One region of the Paenibacillus sp. FSL R7-0163 genome, then DNA from elsewhere that is predicted to be linked to it. Evidence: riboswitches for the same ligand, from Rfam matches in the RefSeq annotation. Region 1 holds a riboswitch; the other holds the start of a gene.
What was found. Region 1 has a riboswitch for cyclic di-GMP ahead of NST45_RS27905 (NPCBM/NEW2 domain-containing protein). Riboswitches for the same ligand answer to the same signal wherever they lie in the genome.
Positions count from the first base shown of each region.

Region 2: linked by a shared signal. The riboswitch ahead of NST45_RS22515 (glycosyl hydrolase) and the one ahead of NST45_RS27905 (NPCBM/NEW2 domain-containing protein) in region 1 are both predicted to bind cyclic di-GMP.

Region 1 is NZ_CP150224.1:6,344,121-6,348,337, forward strand. Features, by position in the region: gene NST45_RS27890 (Crp/Fnr family transcriptional regulator) at 1-245, shown strand, start outside; gene NST45_RS27895 (EAL domain-containing protein) at 295-1,284, shown strand; gene NST45_RS27900 (hypothetical protein) at 1,401-1,967, shown strand; cyclic di-GMP riboswitch class I at 2,125-2,211, shown strand; gene NST45_RS27905 (NPCBM/NEW2 domain-containing protein) at 2,470-4,217, shown strand, end outside.
Region 2 is NZ_CP150224.1:5,099,826-5,104,042, forward strand. Features, by position in the region: gene NST45_RS22510 (glycosyl hydrolase) at 1-835, opposite strand, end outside; gene NST45_RS22515 (glycosyl hydrolase) at 989-2,539, opposite strand; cyclic di-GMP riboswitch class I at 2,552-2,631, opposite strand; gene NST45_RS22520 (sugar phosphate nucleotidyltransferase) at 2,768-4,141, opposite strand.

The sequences.
Region 1 (4,217 bases):
CGAGAGCGCGTGCGATATTTACGCTGAGAAGACTATACCAAAGATTTGGAGTAGAGGAGCAAGGCAAACAGAGGATTGATCTTCGATTGACCCATCAGCAGTTCGCGGATATGATCGGAACGTTAAGGGAGACGGCTACCCTTGTGCTTAAAGATCTGCAAGAGCAAAAGATTATTGAGATTCAACATCAGCAGATCACCGTGTTAGACGCGACATATTTACTGGAGTATACGGATTTCGATTGAGAAGAGCCGTTCCGGGATCTTTTTCAGAGAATCGATTATTAAAGGGGTTATGAATATGGCTTGTAATCATTGTGTAGTAAGAGAGCTGAATTTTCAAATCAAGGCTCATGGTGAGCTTAATCTTAGGGTTTTACCTGAGGTTATTCATCACTTGAGTAGAAGTAATACGATACATAAGGTAGAAGAAAATGTGATTACGATTAAGGAAGCTGAAGCGCGAGATCTTCTAGATTTCTGTAACGATCATATGGAGTCCGGGAAAATTGAATTTCGTATAGATGACCAAGCATGGAGACCTCTATCCGAGATGTCTACTGTAATGGATATGAAGTGGATTGATGAGGTTATCACTAAGGGTCTTGTTACTTGTTACTTCCAACCGATTGTGAACGTAAGGGAAGAGATTTTTGCATACGAGCTCCTATCCAGATTTAAAAAAGAAGACGGATCCCTTATCTATCCTAATGAGATTTTTGCGGCGGCACGGAATCGTGGGCGTTTATATGCTTTAGACAGGTTATGTAGAATGACCGCTGTAAAATATGCTGCACCCTTAAATAAAAAAACGTTTATTAATTTTATCCCTACATCAATTTACGCTCCAGAGTTCTGCTTAAGATCAACGGTTGAATTGGCTAATCAATTAGGTGTCGATCCCTCTCTTTTTGTCTTTGAAGTTGTTGAAACGGAGAAAGTGGATGATCTCGCTCATTTGAAAGCTATTTTGACATATTACAAGGATCGGGGATTTGAATACGCTTTAGATGATGTTGGGGAAGGCTTCAGCACAATCGAGATGTTATTGGAGCTTAAACCTCATTACATGAAGTTAGATATGAAATATGTTCAAGGCGTGTCCAGTGATCCGAACAAACAGAAAATAGCTAAACAATTTTTAGAAAAGGCTTTAGAAATCCAATCTGTTCCTTTAGCAGAAGGTGTGGAGTTTAGAGAGGACTTTGAATGGCTTAAGCAGAGTGGTTATCAGTTGTTTCAGGGATATTTATTTGGAAAGCCTGATCCTATTCCCAAACAGTAATCCTAATGAGTATATATCGGTCCAGAGGATGAGAAGAATTTCAGGTCAGAGTCTGAGTACAGCCAACCCCCGGGGTTGTATAATTTAGGTAATTTGAAAAGGGGGACGGGATGGATATGAAATGGCATCAATTTGTAACGCGCTGGGCGGATTCTAGGGGCTTTGATGGACGAGAAATTGATTATCAATGGCCTTCTCCCTCATTTCCGGTCATCAGTATTCGTAGTAATTTAGGGCGATACTCAGGTCAAAAGTATGGTCATGGAAGTAAACCCCGTGTAAAGACAGCCGTTGGTTTAATCGCTATTGGAGATGTAGCTGTCGGATTGATTTCCATAGGTGCGATAAGCGTGGGCGTACTTTCCTTAGGAGCAATATCACTGGGAATGTGGTTAGCGATTGGAGCAATAGCACTTAGCTGGCTTGGCTTCGCAGTGGGAGCGATTGCGATTGCAGGAGTGGCTGTAGGAGCGATCGCAATCGCGGAAAAAGCGTTGGGGGCCATCGCCATAGGGGATACGGCGTTTGGTGCGATAGCGATAGGCAGGATCGCTGGGGGTGCCATAGCTATCGGACAATGGGCATATGGTGTAATCGCAGTTGGCGAACATGGTTTCGGATTAATTCCCATCACGGGCGATGTGTGGAATTGGTTCCGGCGTTTGTTCGGATCGGGGAGTTAATTAGACCTCCAGTCCTAAAGGATCCCATTCTCTTCCGGGATAGTCGATAAATAATATCTATCACATGAGAAAAACTAATTGCAATTACCTATACTCATTTCATACCAATTAATCATGCGATCAGATCTAGGCTTATGTTACTCTTTGAATGTATTCGAAACTTCATAGGCAAACCTATGGAAATGTAGGGACGCAAAGCTATAGGGACTAAGGTTATCATAACTATTGTCAGCCAGCTGCCAAAGAGTGTGTAACGCTTTTTGTTAAAATATAAGAAAGTATAAGTTATACACCTATACTTAATATCTTATATTTCTCGCTTAAACGCTTACCGTCCTTATAAGGACGCCGAAGGCGTTTATGCTTGTTAAGGTTTAATAAAAATTAAGTCTTAATTTTTAGGCGACTTTATACGCAATCAAGCTACTCTTTTGGGGTAGTTTTTTTTGTGCCCATTTTTGGGCACTGGAGAGATTCATATGACATCTGGGGGTAAGAAGAGATGAAGAAAATGATTGCGATCGCTACATCGGCGGCCATGTTGGCCAGTTTTTCGAGTGAGGCAGGTTATGCTTTAGCAAGTGAGGCAAGCAAGGTAAAGGTAACAAAAACAGTCGCGCAAAGTAAGGTCAACTTATTAAGCAACGCTTCGGTTATTCCGTTTGAGCTGTACGGCAAGGATGTTCTAAATGCCTATAATGAGGTTTTTAGAATGAATCCAGCAAATATTAAAACCATCACAAATAACGGTGGCAACTACTCAGGCTCACCTATAGCTAAGGCTATGGATGGGGATATGAGCACGCATTGGGAGACTGGCAAACCGAATAGTTCAACGTTTACGAATGAGGTTGTGTTTGTTTTCAATGAGTCCGCTGAATTAAATAGAATGGTATATGCCGCTAGGCAATCCGGTGCTAAGGGTAAAGGCTTTGCTCAAGAATTTGATATCTATGGCTCCACTACAGATGCGGGCGATTTCACACTCGTGTCTTCTGGGGAATATACAGGCTCAACCGGTGATGTAGTGGAGATTCAGTTCGCACCTACGGCCTTTAAGAGACTTAAATTTGTCTACAAAAAAGCAAACCAGGATTGGGCGAGTGCAGCTGAGTTTTCTTTTTATAAAGAGGATAGTGTCTCTGCTAAAATGAAAAATTTATTTACAGATGATACCTTGAGCCAAGTTAGTGCTGCCTTTAATACGACAGAGAAATTAACAGCTTTAGAGAATGAAGTGCAGGCACATCCACTGTATACGCAGTTTAAAGAAGAGATAGAGAATGCAAAGATCCTTTTGGAGAACCATCAGGTAGACGCAACGGCAGCCAAGGTTTCGAAGCTAAAAGGGTATGGTACAGCCTATGAAAATGCCTATAGCCAAGCTTATAGAATGCCAAATGCAAACGTATCAAAAGTAACGGTGAACGGTGGAAGCTACCCAGGTACGAAGCCTGAATATATGCTGGATGACCAGCCCACTACGCATTGGGAAACGAACAAAAACAATGATGCAAGCTTCACGAATGAAGTCGTGTTTGAACTAGCGCAAGCGGAAGTGCTGGACAGAGTGGCTTTTTTGGCTAGAGATAACCGCAAAGGATTCCCAGAGGCTTTTGAAATCTATGCATCAGAGACGAGTAAAGGAGAGACCTTCCAACTTGTATCTAGCGGAACCGCGATTAGTACCAATGATTTTCTGGAATTTAAATTCGAACCGACGAAGTTTAAAAGATTAAAATTTAAGTTCACAAAAGCTAATATTAACAGACCTTTTGCGGCTGAATTTAGATTTTATACAGAAGATAAAGTAAGCGAAGCTGTAAATGGTATTTTCACAGATGGAACGATGAGTGCGGTTGTGTCTGCTTATAATAACGTTGCAAAAATCAATGAATTGGAGGAAGCGGCAAAAGTACATCCGCTCTATCCAATCCTGAAAGATTCTTTGGATTTAGCTAAGAGGCTAGTGAATGGTGAAGTTCAAACCGAAGGCACCATCATTGAGGCGGAACAACGTGGAGATATGAAAAAGCATGCGCAGGAAAACCTGAGAATTGGTTTTGGTACGAACAACCAGCCTACAGGTCTCGTTGCAATGCCTGGAGATACGATCAACGTTTATGTGGATGCAGCTTCTAACGATAAGCTACCTTCTTTAGTCTTTTCTCAACAAGAGGCCGCTTGGAATGTTTGGGCTAGAGGTGTGCAATTGCGTCCAGGTAAGAACATTATAACCGTTCCTGAATT
Region 2 (4,217 bases), 1.2 Mb from region 1:
GCTTATAATCGTTATTGTAGATATCCGCAGCCAGAACATCGAGTTTATCCCCACCGGGATAATATGCAGCATAAGGATCTGACCATTCATTCGGCGCATTCGGATTCCATACCCACAGTAGATTATTTAGCTTGTGTGTGTTTACAAAACGATCATAGACAATACTCCAAAGCTCTGAAAAATTGTCCTTTTTCCCCCACCAAAACCAACCGCCATTCATTTCATGGTAAGGTCGCCATAAGACTGGAACTCCGGCATCACGCAATTGTCCCAAATATCCAGCAACCTCGTCTAGATCTGAGATTAGCCTCTTATACTGAGCTGTCCCAGGTGTAACATAAGCATTAAATTTCTCTTGACTGAGACTTCTGTTTACATTGGACCATTCTGGAGATGTTCCCGGCAAACTCTGATGGAATGTCATGGCTACAATGCCACCCTCGTGATGCCATTCAATTGCACTGTCTATCACTGCTTGCCGCTGTTCTGCGATCGTCCCTTCGGATTGATTATTAATCGCCCCTAATTCATAACCATGTAGAACGGCATTTTGTCCCGAAGTATTCTTCAGCTTATGAACCAGTTCATCTGGGCTTTCTAGATAATCATGCTGGCCGGACAAAATCCCTTTGCCACGTAGATTCACCAAATTACTCAGCAGTTGCTTAGCCTCTTCAGAAGCCGATGGATTACTGGGTATAACCGGAGGTAAAGAGGAAGAAACACTCATAGCCTTCGGAAGACTCTTAACCTCTCCCCAAGGCAGCAAGGAAAAAATAATAAACACCGGTAACATAGTAAACAACAATCTGTTTTTCTTATAATATTTACGCAAATAAATCCTCCTTTCGGTAGCTGTACTGCCTCTACAGGTGCTAAATAAACATACCTGTTATCGGACAATCGTCTTCTGACCTAATGAGGACTATAGCTTAGTAGCTCTGCAATAACGCAGAGCCACTAAGGATCGACCTTTAATTTTCATCAATCAGGAGACATCCGGAAGAAAAAGTGCACTTGCTGGAACTGTCTCTTTAGCTTGACTAGCACTTTCCCACATCAAGCGGACTCTCGCATCGCCTTCATTCTCGTAATACTCCACCTTGATATCGTATAGCCGGCCAGCCTTCAGCGTTATAGTGCCCTTACGCTCAGTACCACTTTGCTTAGTCCAACTATCAATCACGGATTCCCCATTCACCCAGACACGGATGCCATCATCTGAGGTAGTGTAAAATGTATATTGCTCATCATATAATGGCTTAATTTTACCGCTCCAACGTATGGAGAAACGATCAATCCCGAGGGCGGCATCCGGCGATCCTTGCCGCCAATTGAAATCGATTATTGCATCAGTTCTGTTAAGAGTTGCCGCTCCCGACAACAACATGTTGTTGTAATACTCTCCTGCAAGCCCCTTCGCGAGAGGAATTGCTGCCTCCCCCTCTTCTTCGGAAGGTGCCGGCGCTGGTGCGGCGCTAGGTGTCGGAGCCAGACCAGTATTTAATTTATCTCTGGTCAGGGTGTAGTTGCTATTCATAAATATTTTGATTGTGTCTGCACTGTTATTTTCGTAAAGCATTTTTCCCCAGCTCATCATATACGTCCATTTACTTTGCGATTGCTGAAGCTTCTCCAGATTAGGCATTTCACCATTCTCCCCGATCGCAATCGGTTTGCCTGCGGCTAGACTCAACAAGCTGTCATAGTATTTTTGCTGGTAATCATTTTCGTATATATCTGCTGCCAGAATATCTACTTTATCAGCACCTGGATAAGTTAGCGCATAAGGATCTGACCAAACATTGGGAGCATTCGGACTCCATACCCATAACAGATTATTTAATTTATGAACGTTAACAAAACGGTCATACATTATATTCCATAGTTTAGAAAAGTTATTTTTCTTCCCCCACCAGAACCAGTTCCCGTTCATTTCATGATAGGGTCTCCAAAGCACCGGAACATTGGCATCGCGCAAGCTTTTTAAAGAGACTGCCACCTTATCAAGCTCAGCGATCAGATTATTATATTGCTTAGTACCCGGTGTAACGTAACTATCGAACTCACTCTGGCTAAGTGTTTTTTTCACATTATCCCAGTCATAAGAGGTGCCCGGCAGGTTAGCATGAAAAGTCATAGCTACGATCCCGCCCGCTTTATTCCAGTTGATGGCGCTGTTCACCACATTTTGACGTTGCCAAGCCATCGTTGCTTCGGACTGACCACTGATCGCACCCATTTCATAACCGTGAAGAGCCGCATATTGTCCGCTGGTTCCCTTCAGCATATTGTTAATTTCATCTGGACTTTCTAAATAGTCATGTTGACCAGCAATAATGCCTTTTCCTGAGATCGAGTAAAAATAGTTAAGCAGCTTTACGGCTTCAGGTGAGGCACCTGGGGTAACTGGCGTTCCAGAATTTGAAGCAGCTATGACAATAGACGGCGAAATTCCAACAGCAAGCGGAAGTGCAGTCAGAAACAGGACGAGTGACATAAATGCACCAAACAATCGATACGTACGGTAAGCTTTCAAAATAATCTCCCTTTCGGTAGCCAGGCTGCCACTCTTTCGAAGGCCCTATAGCTTTGCGTCCCTACCTTTCGATAGGTTTGCCTTTTCAATTTAAGAGAAATAATCTCTCTTACCGTAAGTATCGACGACAATTAATGATATATTTAGTGTTTTTATGACTTTTTTTGATAATTGAGTCAATTTACCTGTTTCAAGAAATTTTGAATTGGTTAAATAGATAGGTTAGACCTATGAAATGAATTGTTGTAGTTCTATATCATTCCAGTCTAAAGTAATACGTATGTTATCTTCTTCTACTAATTCAGACCCCGTCTGTACCTCTATAAACTCAACATCCGTCAAAGCAAGGATCGCGTGTTTCGTTCCTTCCGGTATACGTACCACGTCCCCAGCCTTCACATTATGTTTTTTCTCATTCAGCACAATACTTGCTTCGCCGCTGACGATTGTCCAAATTTCACTACGCTTGCGATGTAATTGATAGCTGATATTATTCCCCTCGGATATAAAAATCCGTTTGGTCAGCACTTCATTGCCTTCATCATATTTCACATAATCAATAACTTTGTAATGGCCCCAGCGGCGTTCCTCGTACATCGGTCTTTGTTCAAAGGTCTTCAGCACTTCTTTAATCCGTGGGCTCTCAGCTTTATGGGTAACTAGAATTCCATCCGGGCTAGCCGCAATGATCAGATCCTTCGCACCAATTACCGTAATCGGAATGTCCAGCTCATTAATCAAGCAAGTCCCCTCAGAATCCGCCGTCACAAAACCTTTTCCTACATGCTTGCTGCTCATTTCCTCTGTCAGCGTATTCCACGTTCCAAGATCCTTCCAGAATCCATCATACGGCTGCACCACAATATGTTCTTCTTTCTCCACCACTTCATAATCAAAGCTGATGGAAGACAATAGCTTATACTGCTTCTGCAATTCTTCATATCCTAAAGGCAACCCTTTACGCTGCAAAATATCTAACAAGTACCCTAAACGGAAGGCAAACACTCCGCAATTCCACAATGCATTTTGCTCGATGAGCTGTTCTGCTTGTATGCGGTCTGGTTTCTCTTGAAAGTGACTCACCTTCATAAAACCATTCCCCCCCGCCTCTTCAGCGGTAGGAATAATATATCCGTATTTCTCTGAGGCATGTTCAGGAACAACACCCATTAGTGCCAGATTTGCTCCACTTTCCAGCATGGTCCCCTCAAGCATAGCTATGGTATCGAAAAAGGATGCTTCTACATAAGGGTCAACAGGCAATATTGCTACCGTCTCCGCTGGAGAAACACCTGCCACTGAATAAAGATAGGTAGCTGTTAAGGCGATAGCCGGAAAAGTATCCCGACGCTCCGGTTCAACGATAATCGGCACATGACTTCCCAGTTGGCTTTGTATCATTTCTACTTGGCCGCGGCCGGTGGCCAGATAAGATGATTCTGCCATCCCTGCTTCCTCCAGCTGTCTCCAGACACGTTGTACCATGGATTCTGGTTCACCTTGAGGGCTTTCAAGTACCTTTAGAAATTGCTTTGAACGTGAGTCGTTAGACAACGGCCATAACCGTTTACCTGAACCGCCTGATAGAAGTACCATTTTCATAGAATGAACCTCCTTGAATTATGGAAATCGAGCATAATGGAATTGTTATCAAAACGTATAGCTTCCGCTTAGCCTT